DNA from 2 places in the Paenibacillus sp. FSL H7-0735 genome. Region 1 is predicted to be linked to the other one. Evidence: a T-box and tRNA genes for the amino acid it is inferred to sense, from the RefSeq annotation. Region 1 holds a T-box; the other holds one or more tRNA genes.
The links. The T-box of region 1 lies ahead of NSS82_RS26580 (arginine--tRNA ligase). A T-box ahead of a tRNA ligase gene usually reads a tRNA of that ligase, here a tRNA-Arg.
Positions count from the first base shown of each region.

Region 2: it encodes a tRNA-Arg, which carries the amino acid that the T-box ahead of NSS82_RS26580 (arginine--tRNA ligase) is inferred to sense. The anticodon was not compared.

Region 1 covers NZ_JBBOZH010000001.1:5,858,129-5,865,405, forward strand. The annotation lists gene NSS82_RS26560 (glycosyltransferase) at 1-973, shown strand, start outside; partial or broken gene NSS82_RS26565 (transposase) at 972-1,133, shown strand; gene NSS82_RS26570 (hypothetical protein) at 1,253-2,899, opposite strand; gene NSS82_RS26575 (hypothetical protein) at 3,393-3,746, opposite strand; T-box leader at 4,019-4,237, shown strand; gene NSS82_RS26580 (arginine--tRNA ligase) at 4,278-6,143, shown strand; gene NSS82_RS26585 (GH36-type glycosyl hydrolase domain-containing protein) at 6,206-7,277, opposite strand, start outside.
Region 2 covers NZ_JBBOZH010000001.1:5,739,668-5,746,944, reverse strand. The annotation lists rRNA gene NSS82_RS26080 (23S ribosomal RNA) at 1-2,859, shown strand, start outside; rRNA gene rrf (5S ribosomal RNA) at 2,988-3,104, shown strand; tRNA gene NSS82_RS26070 (tRNA-Glu) at 3,676-3,750, shown strand; tRNA gene NSS82_RS26065 (tRNA-Val) at 3,840-3,915, shown strand; tRNA gene NSS82_RS26060 (tRNA-Met) at 4,005-4,081, shown strand; tRNA gene NSS82_RS26055 (tRNA-Asp) at 4,107-4,184, shown strand; tRNA gene NSS82_RS26050 (tRNA-Lys) at 4,199-4,271, shown strand; tRNA gene NSS82_RS26045 (tRNA-Gly) at 4,308-4,382, shown strand; tRNA gene NSS82_RS26040 (tRNA-Arg) at 4,393-4,469, shown strand; tRNA gene NSS82_RS26035 (tRNA-Leu) at 4,489-4,567, shown strand; gene NSS82_RS26030 (RNA polymerase sigma factor) at 4,767-5,336, shown strand; gene NSS82_RS26025 (radical SAM/SPASM domain-containing protein) at 6,022-7,277, shown strand, end outside.

The DNA of each region.
Region 1 (7,277 bases):
AGACTCACGTAATGGTTATATCGGGGCAAATAAAAGGTATGCTGCAGGGCTATGCAGAGGAGAAATATTAGTAGAAGTCGATCATGATGATGAGCTGACAGCTGAATGCCTTGAGAAAATCGTCAGTGCGTTTAAGCAAAATCCAGATTGTGGGTTTGTATATGGGGATTGTGCCGAGGTGTTTGCAGAAAGTAACTATGCGCATTGGTACGGTTGGGACTGCGGCTTTGGTTACAGTATTCATTACCGGGTCTGGCTGCATGACATGAACCGGTGGCAAAATGCTCAGAAACATACAACTATTAACGGGAAGACCATTTCTCACCTTGTCGGTTTGCCTAATCACCCTCGTGCTTGGACAAGAGATTGCTACCATCTAATCGGAGGACATCGAGATGAATTATTGGTAGCAGATGATTACGACATGCTGGTACGTACATTTCTTTGTACTAAAATTGTACAGATCCCTGATTTGTTATACATCCAATATCGCAATGAACATGGGAATAATACCACTTTTTTAAGGAATAAACAGATTCAAATTCTGGTTCGGCAATTAATGAGAGCATACAATCAAAGAATTACAATGAGATTAATCGAGCTTGATTTACCGGAAAAAATACCGTATAACCGCATATGGGAGACCTCCGTTAATGATCCTGCCCGGAAATCTGCGCATGTGATTCATGAGGATTCTTCCCGTTACTCAATACTGTTTCCGATTCCATATAGTTGTCCTAAAGAGCACATCCAATTAATGAAAACACTCCAAAGGGCTGTTGAAAACAATTTTAAGAACACAGAGATAGTGGTTGTTGGAAGAATTCCGGAGGAAGTTGAAATCTATGCCTCTAAAGCTCCTACCGGTGCCATACGATGGTGGCCGATGCAGCAAAAGGATTCACTCGAAACTTGTATACAATATGCCAAATACATTGCTTCGTGTAAGGAAAAGGTGGTTGTATTACCGTAAGCCGGAGCCTGTGTTTGGCGATATAAAGAATAACCGTGGTTTTAAGAGATTCCTACTTCGTCGCTTACCAAAAGTAAGTATAGAAGTCGGGTGGCTTTCTCTTGCCCACAATCTACTAAAGAAGGCTTCAGTGAACGCAAAAAAAACACGAAGGAGCTAAGCATCTACAAACCGCTTAGCTCCTTCGTCCATTCGTATTTCAGTAATGTTTGGCACTTAGGTTATTCCAAAGATACTTTTGGGACAGCCCCATTAAAGTACACCATTAACTTGAATCCCTCAGGATCTATTATAACACTGTAGGTCCTTGAGGTCCTTGATCTCCTTGTGGTCCTTGTACGCCTTGAGGTCCTTGATCACCCTGTGGTCCTTGTACGCCTTGTGGTCCTTGATCTCCTTGTGGTCCTTGTACGCCTTGAGGCCCTTGATCACCTTGTGGTCCTTGTACGCCTTGAGGTCCTTGATCACCCTGTGGTCCTTGTACGCCTTGAGGTCCTTGATCACCTTGCGGTCCTTGTACGCCTTGAGGTCCTTGATCTCCTTGCGGTCCTTGTGCGCCTTGAGGTCCTTGATCACCTTGCGGTCCTTGTACGCCTTGTGGTCCTTGATCACCTTGTGGTCCTTGATCACCTTGTGGTCCTTGATCACCTTGTGGTCCTTGATCACCTTGTGGTCCTTGTACGCCTTGAGGTCCTTGATCACCTTGTGGTCCTTGTACGCCTTGAGGTCCTTGATCACCTTGCGGTCCTTGTACGCCTTGAGGTCCTTGATCACCTTGCGGTCCTTGTACGCCTTGAGGTCCTTGATCACCTTGTGGTCCTTGTACGCCTTGAGGTCCTTGATCACCTTGCGGTCCTTGATCTCCTTGCGGTCCTTGATCTCCTTGTGGTCCTTGTACGCCTTGAGGTCCTTGATCTCCTTGTGGTCCTTGATCACCTTGAGGTCCTTGATCACCTTGTGGTCCTTGTACGCCTTGAGGTCCTTGATCACCTTGTGGTCCTTGTACGCCTTGAGGTCCTTGATCTCCTTGTGGTCCTTGTACGCCTTGAGGTCCTTGATCTCCTTGCGGTCCTTGTACGCCTTGAGGTCCTTGATCTCCTTGCGGTCCTTGTACGCCTTGAGGTCCTTGATCACCTTGTGGTCCTTGTACGCCTTGAGGCCCTTGATCACCTTGTGGTCCTTGATCACCTTGTGGTCCTTGTACGCCTTGAGGTCCTTGTACGCCCTGAGGTCCTTGATCACCTTGCGGTCCTTGGTCTCCTTGCGGTCCTTGATCACCTTGTGGTCCTTGTACGCCTTGAGGTCCTTGATCACCTTGTGGTCCTTGATCACCTTGCGGTCCTTGATCACCTTGCGGTCCTTGTACGCCTTGAGGTCCTTGATCACCCTGTGGTCCTTGATCTCCCTGTGGTCCTTGATCACCTTGCGGTCCTTGGTCTCCTTGCGGTCCTTGCTCACCTTGTGGTCCTTGATCACCTTGCGGTCCTTGATCACCTTGCGGTCCTTGTACGCCTTGAGGTCCTTGATCACCTTGCGGTCCTTGGTCTCCTTGCGGTCCTTGATCACCCTGTGGTCCTTGATCACCTTGCGGTCCTTGTACGCCTTGAGGTCCTTGATCACCTTGTGGTCCTTGGTCCCCTTGAGGTCCAGTATCACCCTGAGGGCCTTGAACACCTTGCGGCCCTTGAACGCCTTGAACTCCTTGAAGTCCTTGAACGCCTTGAGGTCCTTGGTCCCCTTGAGGTCCTTGTACACCTTGCGGTCCTTGGTCTCCTTGCGGTCCTTGGTCCCCTTGAAGTCCTTGGTCACCTTGCGGTCCTTGATCACCTTGCGGTCCTTGTACGCCTTGAGGTCCTTGATCACCTTGCGGTCCTTGGTCCCCTTGAGGCCCTTGAGGTCCTTGGTCTCCTTGCGGTCCAGTATCACCCTGAGGGCCTGCGATCTCGGTTCCTAAAAGTTCATCAGAGACTAATCGATGGGCAGGCACGAATTCCCCAGCAGCATTTTTACCCCATACAGAAATTTGTGTTTCATTCTCAGCTGGTCCACTTATGGTAAAGACAAACTCTATTGCATCGAAATTAGCGAAATAGCTTCTAGATAATACTTCATTAGGACCTATGGTTACTAATTCTTGTACATATAATATTCTGGTACCATTTAAATGAAAGCCCTCGATAACAACATTAGAAAAATTTACAGGATCACGATTATCCAGTTTGATTAACACGGTTTGAGTGGACCTAACACCACTAACCGGATCATTAGCAATAGGTCCTGTTGATAGTACTGCCATTACGGCACTCCCTCCTTTCTGGAAAATACAGTTAATCAAGATTTCTTGTTAAACTGCTCTTTTTTATAATATGTTTCAACTATCTATTAAGAATGTGGTTATTACCCTGCATATATGTTGAATTTATGTTTCTGACTGCTCCTCTGCAACAACTCGTTGAACATCGATAATTGCACCACTTTCGTTTCTCCCCCAAACTGAAATCTCAGTGCTTATTTCAGCAAAACCGTCTGTGGTGAACACGAATTCATATGCATCAAAGTCTGCTCCAAAATTTCTCGTAATAACTTCATTGGGTGCAATAGATATTTCTTCTAGTACGTAGAGTGTTCTGAGACTGTTTAATTTGTAACCTTGAATATGAACAGAAGAAAAATTGATAGAATCACGGTTTACAATTTTGATAATAACCGTTTTAATTGTTCTGACACCACTAACAGGATCATTTGCAATGGGTCCTGTTGATAATACTGCCATTGAGCTATTCCCTCCTTTATTAAGTATTTTTCAAAAATTCAGATTAAAAAAATACAAAATTTAAAATTGGGAAAAGGTTAATAATTCCCCTTGTATTGTATTAATGATTGGTTTCATTTGATTGTTTGAATGCCCAAAAATTTTATATTGATTTAGCTATGATTTGATAGTTTTTGAGACTTCTAAATCCCTGCAAGATGCTCAAGGAAATTGGGATTAGCTCCACCACCCTTGCTTTTTTCGAAATATTAGTTATACTGATAAAAATTATTCAAGCATCGATGAGCGGGAGAGTAGTTAACGAGATCTAGTCCTCAGCGAGCCGGGAGAGTGTAAGCCGGTACAGATCCCTTTAATGAAGCGCACCCGTGAGATGGACTTCTGAACCTTAGTAGGAAGTCCCGGCTGAAGGCCGTTATCCCGTAAGGTGGCTGAACAACTTGTTCAGCAACGAGAGTGGTACCGCGAGCGCTAAAGCCCTCGTCTCTTTTGAGACGAGGGCTTTTTTGTATTTTCAAAGGAGGGTATACCATGTTAAATCAAATCATCAAAGACGGAATCGAGCACAGTGTACAACGTGTATTCAATACCTTAGGAGCTGACTATCCAGAGGACATTGCCGTTCTGATCGAACAGCCAGCAAATCTAGAACATGGTGATTATTCATGCAATATCGCTATGCAGCTAGCCAAAACTTTACGAAAATCCCCAATGGTCATAGCAGAATTAGTGAAAGCAGAACTTCAATTCCAAGGGCGCTTCGCCGGTCTTTTACAAAAAGTTGAAGTCGCTGCTCCCGGATTTATCAATTTGTATATGAATTGGCAAAGCTGGGCTGAACATTCCTTTGAACTGCCTGCCAGCACTGGGGAAAAAGTCATTATCGAGCACACTTCTATCAACCCCAACAAAGCCGCTCACGTAGGTCATCTAAGAAACGCCTGTATCGGCGATACTCTAGTCAGAATTATGAAAAGAACTGGGTATAACGTAGAGGTTCATAACTACATTGATGATCTCGGCAATCAGCTGGCGGATACAGTTGTTGGATTATTAAATATACCTTTAGAAGGGGAACACCCACGTTTCGGTGATTTTTGCTGGGATCTTTATGCCAAAGTGAACAAAGAATATGCGCTGAACCCAGAGATGACACACAAGCGCACAGATATACTCCACTCACTTGAACAAGGGGGCGGTAACGAAGCCTGGCTGGGCAACCTTGTAGCTGAACGCATCGTTAGAGAGCATGTAGAGGAAATGAAACATTTTGGGATTTATTATGATTTGCTGGTATGGGAGAGCAGTATTTTAAAAGAGGGATTTTGGGCAGCCGCAGCTGAGCTACTGAAGCAGACAGCCGTTTTTGTACAAGAGACTGAAGGTAAACTCGCAGGCTGCTGGGTGCTGAAGCAAGGAACAGAGGCTAACATTGGAGCGGATTCAGAGGAGCATCATCTCGATAAGGTGCTGGTGCGTTCGAATGGGATTTTAACGTATACAGCCAAAGATATTGCCTATCATCTCTGGAAATTTGGTCTTTTGACCAAAGATTTCTCCTATAGCGAATTCTCGTCCGGTTTATGGACAACTGGATTAACTGGAACCCAAGAATCTTATGGGCAGGCGGACAGAGTCATCAATGTGATCGATTACAGACAGGAATATCCACAACAGATGGTTAAGCAAGCCTTAGGGGCACTAGGTTATAACGAGCAAGCAGACAAACTCCATCATGTGAGTTATGGTGTTGTATCTCTTAGTCCCGCCTCGGCGGCCGAGCTGGGTATAGATATTTCAGAAGGCAAAACTTCTTATGCTATGTCCGGACGCCAGGGAATCGGGATTAAGGTAAGCGATCTGGTGGAGCTTATGGAACAGAACATTGAGCACTCACGTTCCGATAAAGACGGCCTCTCCAGCCGATTGATTGCCACTGCTGCGATTCGCTACTATCTGCTACGGTTTAATTTGGGAACGGAAATCGTGTTTGATTTCAAACAGGCTACCGAAATATCCGGCAATACCGGAGTTTATCTGATGTATACTTTTGCGCGTGCGACAAGTGTTTTGAGTAAAGCTACGATCCCAGTCCTTACAGCTGCCGCACAGCTTCAGTTCCCTTCCGAATTGGAAAAAGCAGAGCTTGCGCTGCTAAGACAGCTAAGTCTCTGGCCAGAGATATTACATTCAGCAAGTATAGAGTTAACGCCAAATACGCTCTGCACTTACGCACATACCTTAGCTACACTGTTCAACAACTTCTATTCTGTATGTCCGATTCTAAAAGGTGATCCAGCTACGATCGAATTCCGCCTCTGGCTTACTTCAAGATTCAAGGATACCCTGGGAGATGTGCTCGAAGTGCTTGGGTTACCGACACCGAATCGAATGTAGAAGATACAAAAAAAAGGGCAATTTCCGCGCTTAACGCGGAGATTGCCCTTCTATATATAATGTTACTTATAAATCTCTATCACATTTCCAGCTTCCGTGCTGAGACGATCAAAGTCCGCACGTTTGATGCGAACACCACCGTTACGATAGCGGTTAGGTGTACCTTCTGTTTGCACTTCCGTACCGTTGATAGTAATTCGACTGATCTCACGACCTGTAAGGTGATAGATAAAATCTACCTTAGTGCCTGCATATTCAAAGCTAAAATGCATTCCATCCAGCGATTCTGGCAGGATAGGGTCAACAATTAAGTCTCCACCTTCCGTACGGATCCCCAGTGCATTCGAGATTAACTGGTTCATATAGATCCCAGGACCGCTGGAATAGATTCTCCAGCCACCTTTAACAGCTACGTCACCATTGCGCAGTTTATCGAAATTCTCCTGTGCCTCATAACGGGTGTTAAATTTACCATCCGAGCTACTGAAATAGGAGTTAGCTTGACGTAGTTCAGCGTTTGGCACCACATCGCGGATTCCGATCGGATTAATCGCTGCCAGACCCTTCCAGACCTGATCAGTTTTACCGAGCTTGGCCATAGCCTCTACATAACGGATATGTGCATGCACATATTGAAGTCCAATTTCCCGGCCAAAGTTAGCCGCTTGCTCCGCACGTTTGAAATGAGTGCTGACCCCGCCAACATATTGAGCTGGACGATTCATCAGACGTACACCGTCAGGACAGAATAGTTTATCCTGAATGACATCATAGTGTGCTTCGGCCTGTTCCGGAGTAAGCAGCTCACTGATCATACTGCGCGTCATTGGCAGCAGACGGTACTGAATACCTGTTTCTGTGTCACTTGGGTGCACCATAAGCTTAATCTGCTCAGGGTCCTCCATATACAGGAAGCCAGGAATCACTTCGGATTGAAGCATATGAGTATGGAAATCCTTACGGATTCCTTCCACCATCGCCTTCAGCTCCTCTGCCTCAGCTTGATCAACTGAACGAAGTACCTCTGAGAACTGATTAAGTGTCTGATAGGTAAGCGCTACTGTCCAGCTGCTAACCATATACTGCTTCAGCTGTGGATTTGCAGGCTGGAGCGTATCATCCCAGTCTCCATCA
Region 2 (7,277 bases), 120 kb from region 1:
CGAAACTGCCTCGGGGAGCTGTAAGCAAGCTTTGATCCGGGGGTGTCCGAATGGGGAAACCCAGCTGTGGTAATTCGCAGTTACTCATTTCTGAATACATAGGAAATGTAGAGGCAGACCAGGGGAACTGAAACATCTAAGTACCCTGAGGAAGAGAAAACAATAGTGATTCCGTCAGTAGCGGCGAGCGAACGCGGAACAGCCTAAACCTAAGAGCTTGCTCTTAGGGGTTGTGGGACGTCTCACATGGAGTTACAAAGGAATATGGTAGGTGAAGAGGTCTGGAAAGGCCCGCGATAGAGGTAAAAGCCCTGTAACCTAAACTGTATTCTCTCCGAGACGGATCCCGAGTAGTGCGGGGCACGTGAAACCCCGTATGAATCCAGCAGGACCATCTGCTAAGGCTAAATACTACCTGGCGACCGATAGTGAAACAGTACCGTGAGGGAAAGGTGAAAAGCACCCCGGAAGGGGAGTGAAATAGAACCTGAAACCGTGTGCTTACAAAAAGTCAGAGCCCGATCTATGGGTGATGGCGTGCCTTTTGTAGAATGAACCGGCGAGTTACGTTTAACATGCAAGGTTAAGCCGAGAAGGTGGAGCCGCAGCGAAAGCGAGTCTGAATAGGGCGACTTAGTATGTGGACGTAGACCCGAAACCGTGTGATCTACCCCTGTCCAGGGTGAAGGTGCGGTAACACGCACTGGAGGCCCGAACCCACGTACGTTGAAAAGTGCGGGGATGAGGTGGGGGTAGCGGAGAAATTCCAATCGAACTCGGAGATAGCTGGTTCTCCCCGAAATAGCTTTAGGGCTAGCCTCGGTATAAGAGTAGTGGAGGTAGAGCACTGATTGGGTGCGGGGTCCGCAAGGATTACCAAGCTCAGTCAAACTCCGAATGCCATATACTTATTGCCGGGAGTCAGACAGTGAGTGCTAAGATCCATTGTCAAAAGGGAAACAGCCCAGACCATCAGCTAAGGTCCCCAAGTGTGTGTTAAGTGGGAAAGGATGTGGAGTTGCACAGACAACCAGGATGTTGGCTTAGAAGCAGCCACCATTGAAAGAGTGCGTAATAGCTCACTGGTCGAGTGACTCTGCGCCGAAAATGTAACGGGGCTAAACACACCACCGAAGCTATGGCTAGATACGTATGTATCTGGGGTAGGGGAGCGTTGTGTAGGGGTTGAAGGTGTACTGAAAAGAGCGCTGGACACTACACAAGTGAGAATGCCGGTATGAGTAACGAAAAGATCAGTGAGAATCTGATCCGCCGAAAGCCCAAGGTTTCCTGAGGAAGGCTCGTCCGCTCAGGGTAAGTCGGGACCTAAGGCGAGGCCGAAAGGCGTAGTCGAAGGACAACAGTTTGAAATTACTGTACCACCGTAATCCGCTATGAGCGATGGGGTGACGCAGGAGGGTAGTGACGCGGACTGATGGATGTCCGTCTAAGCAGTGAGGCTGATGTGTAGGCAAATCCGCACATCGTTAAGGCTGGGCTGTGATGGGGAGCGAAAATTATAGTAGCGAAGGTCATGATCTCACACTGCCAAGAAAAGCCTCTAGCCAGGAGAAGGTGCCCGTACCGCAAACCGACACAGGTAGGCGAGAAGAGAATTCTAAGGCGCGCGGAAGAACTCTCGTTAAGGAACTCGGCAAAATGACCCCGTAACTTCGGGAGAAGGGGTGCCCCGGTAGTGTGAATAGCACGAGGGGGCCGCAGTGAAAAGGCCCAAGCGACTGTTTAGCAAAAACACAGGTCTGTGCGAAGCCGCAAGGCGAAGTATACGGGCTGACGCCTGCCCGGTGCTGGAAGGTTAAGGGGAGTGGTTAGGGGTAACCCGAAGCTATGAACCGAAGCCCCAGTAAACGGCGGCCGTAACTATAACGGTCCTAAGGTAGCGAAATTCCTTGTCAGGTAAATTCTGACCCGCACGAATGGCGTAACGACTTGGGCGCTGTCTCAACGAGAGATCCGGTGAAATTTTAATACCTGTGAAGATGCAGGTTACCCGCGACAAGACGGAAAGACCCCATGGAGCTTTACTGCAGCTTGATATTGAATTTGGGTACGATCTGTACAGGATAGGTGGGAGCCGTAGAAATCGGAGCGCAAGCTTCGGTGGAGGCGCCGTTGGGATACCACCCTGATCGTATCTAGGTTCTAACCTAGTACCCTAATCGGGTACGGGGACCGTGTCAGGCGGGCAGTTTGACTGGGGCGGTCGCCTCCTAAAGAGTAACGGAGGCGTTCCAAGGTTCCCTCAGAATGGTTGGAAATCATTCGCAGAGTGCAAAGGCATAAGGGAGCTTGACTGCGAGACCTACAAGTCGAGCAGGGACGAAAGTCGGACTTAGTGATCCGGTGGTACCGCATGGAAGGGCCATCGCTCAACGGATAAAAGCTACCCTGGGGATAACAGGCTTATCTCCCCCAAGAGTCCACATCGACGGGGAGGTTTGGCACCTCGATGTCGGCTCATCGCATCCTGGGGCTGAAGTAGGTCCCAAGGGTTGGGCTGTTCGCCCATTAAAGCGGTACGCGAGCTGGGTTCAGAACGTCGTGAGACAGTTCGGTCCCTATCTGTCGTGGGCGCAGGAAATTTGAGAGGAGCTGTCCTTAGTACGAGAGGACCGGGATGGACGTACCGCTGGTGCACCAGTTGTTCCGCCAGGAGCATGGCTGGGTAGCTACGTACGGACGGGATAAGCGCTGAAAGCATCTAAGCGTGAAGCCCCCCTCAAGATGAGATTTCCCAATTAGTAAGACCCCTTGAAGACGACGAGGTAGATAGGTTGGAGGTGGAAGTGCAGTAATGCATGGAGCTGACCAATACTAATCGGTCGAGGGCTTATCCTATACTTAGAATGCAAATTCGTTTCGGATTCAGTTTTCAGGCATCAAGCCTGAAATACGCTTAGAAATTCATTGTCACTTCTGGTGATGAACCGAATTTCACGCGGCAGCGTCTGTTTCACAGACGCATGTTTGGTGGCGATAGCGGAGGGGTTCCACGCGTACCCATCCCGAACACGACCGTTAAGCCCTCCAGCGCCGATGGTACTTGGACCGAAGGGTCCTGGGAGAGTAGGACGTTGCCAAGCACGCAAGACCACTGTTGAGTAATCGACAGTGGTCTTTTTGTTGTACGATATTTAGCAGCTTATTATAAGGATAGGCAATCACTGTGAAGTGGTTTTTGAATGAAATTTGGTTCAGGGAAGACACAAACCGCATATGAAATGTATCGAAGAAAAACATAGCTAGCGAATATGATGGAATAATTATCGTGCCTATGACCCTAATGAATCCGGATTATTGCAGGGAAATCATCGGCAAGTTAATGGATGGAGGTATAGAGCTTTATCATTTTAGTTTGTGTGCCTCCCGAGAGACCTTGCTAAGAGATTAAGCGTTAGAGGTGAAGGAAAAGACTCTTGGGCTGCTCAGCAGATCGACAGGTGCATCACAGGGCTTGATCACGAGGTGTTTAAGCAGCATCTAGACACGAATGATAGAACTACGGGTGAAATTGTTGAGATAATAGCTCAAAAGCTTCATATCAATCTATTTCCTAGTGAAGAGTAGAAAGAAAAATAATTAGTTTAGGTATTGCTATACTTAATAATACATGATATAATCTTTTTTGTTGTCAAAACAATTTATTTTTAAAACGGCCCGTTGGTCAAGGGGTTAAGACACCTCCCTTTCACGGAGGTAACATGGGTTCGAATCCCATACGGGTCACCATTTCTTCTTGAAACGGCATTAGACTTCTAGAAAAAATGGTTGCATTACAGATTTGATTATGTTATGATAATTAAGTTGCTTCTTTACATGGAGGCTTAGCTCAGCTGGGAGAGCATCTGCCTTACAAGCAGAGGGTCGGGGGTTCGATCCCCTCAGCCTCCACCATAACACATCCCCAAAAGTGAAGTTAATGCTTCACTGAGGATTCCGGATACTTTCCGGGGAATCCAAGGAAATTAATACTTTTTTACTGACGCGGGGTGGAGCAGCCCGGTAGCTCGTCGGGCTCATAACCCGAAGGTCGCAGGTTCAAATCCTGCCCCCGCAACCAATTTTCATTAAGCAATTATTCTTCTGGAACCGTGGTGTAGTTGGCCTAACATGCCTGCCTGTCACGCAGGAGACCGCGGGTTCGAATCCCGTCGGTTCCGCCATTTTCTTGCTTTATGAGCCATTAGCTCAGTTGGTAGAGCACCTGACTTTTAATCAGGGTGTCGAAGGTTCGAGTCCTTCATGGCTCACTTCTTTAGTGAGTCGGACATCAATACATACCGTGTGCGGACGTGGCTCAGCGGTAGAGCATCGCCTTGCCAAGGCGAGGGTCGCGGGTTCGATTCCCGTCGTCCGCTCCATATAAATTTTGCGCCCTTAGCTCAGCTGGATAGAGCGTTTGACTACGAATCAAAAGGCCGGGAGTTCGAATCTCTCAGGGCGCGCCATATTTTAACTTAATACTTTGCCGGTGTGGCGGAATGGCAGACGCGCTCGACTCAAAATCGAGAGGGAAACCGTGGAGGTTCGAGTCCTCTCACCGGTATATCGAAAAAACTTGTAAGATTGCTTCCAGCAATTTTACAAGTTTTTTTTATTTTTTAAATATAGCTATTTCTAGTGGTCTTTTTGTTTCGCTGAATGCTTCTAGTAGCATATATTGTGAATCATACATCACTTCCAAAATAAGGTTTATCAACTATTATTATGTATTATAATGTAAATTAAAGGGAGTGAAAATATTCATGTTCTTCACCATCCTATCTACTGTAGAAGTTAACGAGGATGTTGTATTTCTAACAGAACTATACGATAGGTATTATCCTATTATGAAAAAGAAGGCTTATGAGATCTTGCAGGACTATGATATTGTTGATGATATGATACAGGAGTCCTTCGTCAGACTAATCAGTAAAGCCGCATTATTGCGTTCCCTAGACCTGCATAAACAAGTATCCTATCTGGTCCATACCGTACATAATACTAGTATTAATCATGCGAAGCAGCGCAAAAGACATCTGAATCATACCTCTTCAGGGATAACCGCTGACAGTATAGAGCAAATAGCCGACAAGCAGCCTAGCATCGAGGAGATGTATAGCCTCAAGGAGGATTACACAGAGATTGCCAAGATACTCAGTGAGTTATCAGAACGGGATCAGACTTTATTGTATAACAAGTACATTCTTGAATGGAGTGATCACAAGCTTGCTGCTTCTATGGATGTCCAAGCGGTGAATATTAGATCCTATTTGACCAGAGCCAGGCGCAGAGCAATGAAGCTGCTTCTTAAGAATGGCGGAAGTGGAGTATGAAGAAACATCTGCATAAGAAAAAAATAGAGGGAAATTACGAAGAAATCTTTATTTGCATGACCTTAGAGAGTAGAATATGCTGAACCTGCTGTACAGGAGAAGATAATAATACCCTTTATAGTATATCTCGGTGACATCTGTTTCGCTGACTATTGAGAGTGGGAGAACAATAAAGAATTATACGGATTATGATACTTCTATTACTCTCACCCTACAAAAGAGGTAAAACAGCAGCAATCAATGGTCTGATGTGAAGTCTTGGACCTAGTCTTTCTCGAGCATGGGCTAACATGCTTCGAACGGGTTTAACTATGTCAATTCCGGGAATACCTACCGGGTGGTACATATAACAAAATTTGTGGAATATAGTACGGTTCTGGAGACAATAAACTCCTATTCGTATGAATTCAAGTATTAAGACTCCGATTCTAGCCTAGCAAAAAAGAGCAGCGCTTATGCTGCTCTTTTTTGATTTAGAGTGTTGCAGGTTTCTATGCGAAGTTGTCTATTAAAATATGGGGCTCGGTTTAGTCTTATCAAGTAGAGTTTTCGCCTACTAAACTTCATAACCTAGATGTGGTAAGACCAAAAAGTAACATATTAAAAAAATAATGTGTTGATATTTTTTTAATATGTTACTATAATAATATTCAAGAGTTGTATTTTAATGGCAGGAGGTAATGAAATGGATTTATATAAAGATAACTTCGAAAACTTTTCAGAACTCTTTAATTACATCCAAGAATACAAAAAAGAAAAACCAGCACAAACAGCACTTTCCATAGGGAAGATATTCTCTGAACATAACTTTTACTACTTCTACGATAGTGGTACAAGTAAGGTTGTGATGCTTGACAATGATATAGCTCAGTTATTTGAATTGTTAATTTCCTCTAATAAAAGCTTAGATGAATTAAATCAATATATTTATGCTCACAACGTTAATGTAGATGAATTAATGACTTCAATTAATGAGGAGGATTTATTCAAAGGATTCAAAATTAAGCACTTATATAATGACATATCCCTAGAGTATATAAAAAATGAAATGAATACAGGGACAACGCAACTCATTTTGGAATTAACTGGAAAATGCAACATGCGTTGTCGCTATTGTATATATCATGATGGGTATCCTCACAATCGGGCGTTTACTTCAAAAAGAATGTCATCTGATACGGCGCTTAAATCTATTGATTACATGAAACTTTATGGGGATCAGCAGGAAGTTTCTATTACTTTTTATGGTGGAGAGCCTTTACTTGAATTCGAGCTATTAAAAGAAGTTATTGAATACTCGAAGGTTGCTTTAGCAGGAAGGACTATACAATTTTCTTTTACTACTAACTTGTCTGTATTAACCCCCAAAATGGCTGAATATTTTTCTACCGTTGACAATTTATCTATTCTTTGTAGCATTGATGGTCCCAAAGAAATACATGATATGTATCGAGTTTATAAGAATGGCTCAGGCTCATTTGATGACGTTTTCAAGAAATTCAAATTATTAAATAGTGTAGCTAGAAAAAATGGTAAAGAAATGCACATAAGTGCAAATGCGGTGTACATGCCTCCGTTTAGCGAAGAAAAGGTTTCTCAAATAGATGACTTTTTTACAAATTTAGATTTTACTCATGAAGATTTCCGATATCAATTAGGTTATGCCGGTCCTGGTACTGTGCCTGAAGAATTGCTTAAAAGCTCCGATTATAATGACCAATCGCTACGACAATGGCAGGATAAGCAAATCAGTATTACTAGCAATTTGGAAGAAATTAAAGAACAAACTATCTTTAATTCACTTGACAGAATTCATAAAAGAAGTGTAACAAAAAGAGCTACTAATTTTGTGCCAATGAACGGTTGTTGTGTTGTTGGATCCCGACGATTATTTGTTTCCGCAGATGGCGATTTTCTCGCATGTGAAAGGATAGGAAACAG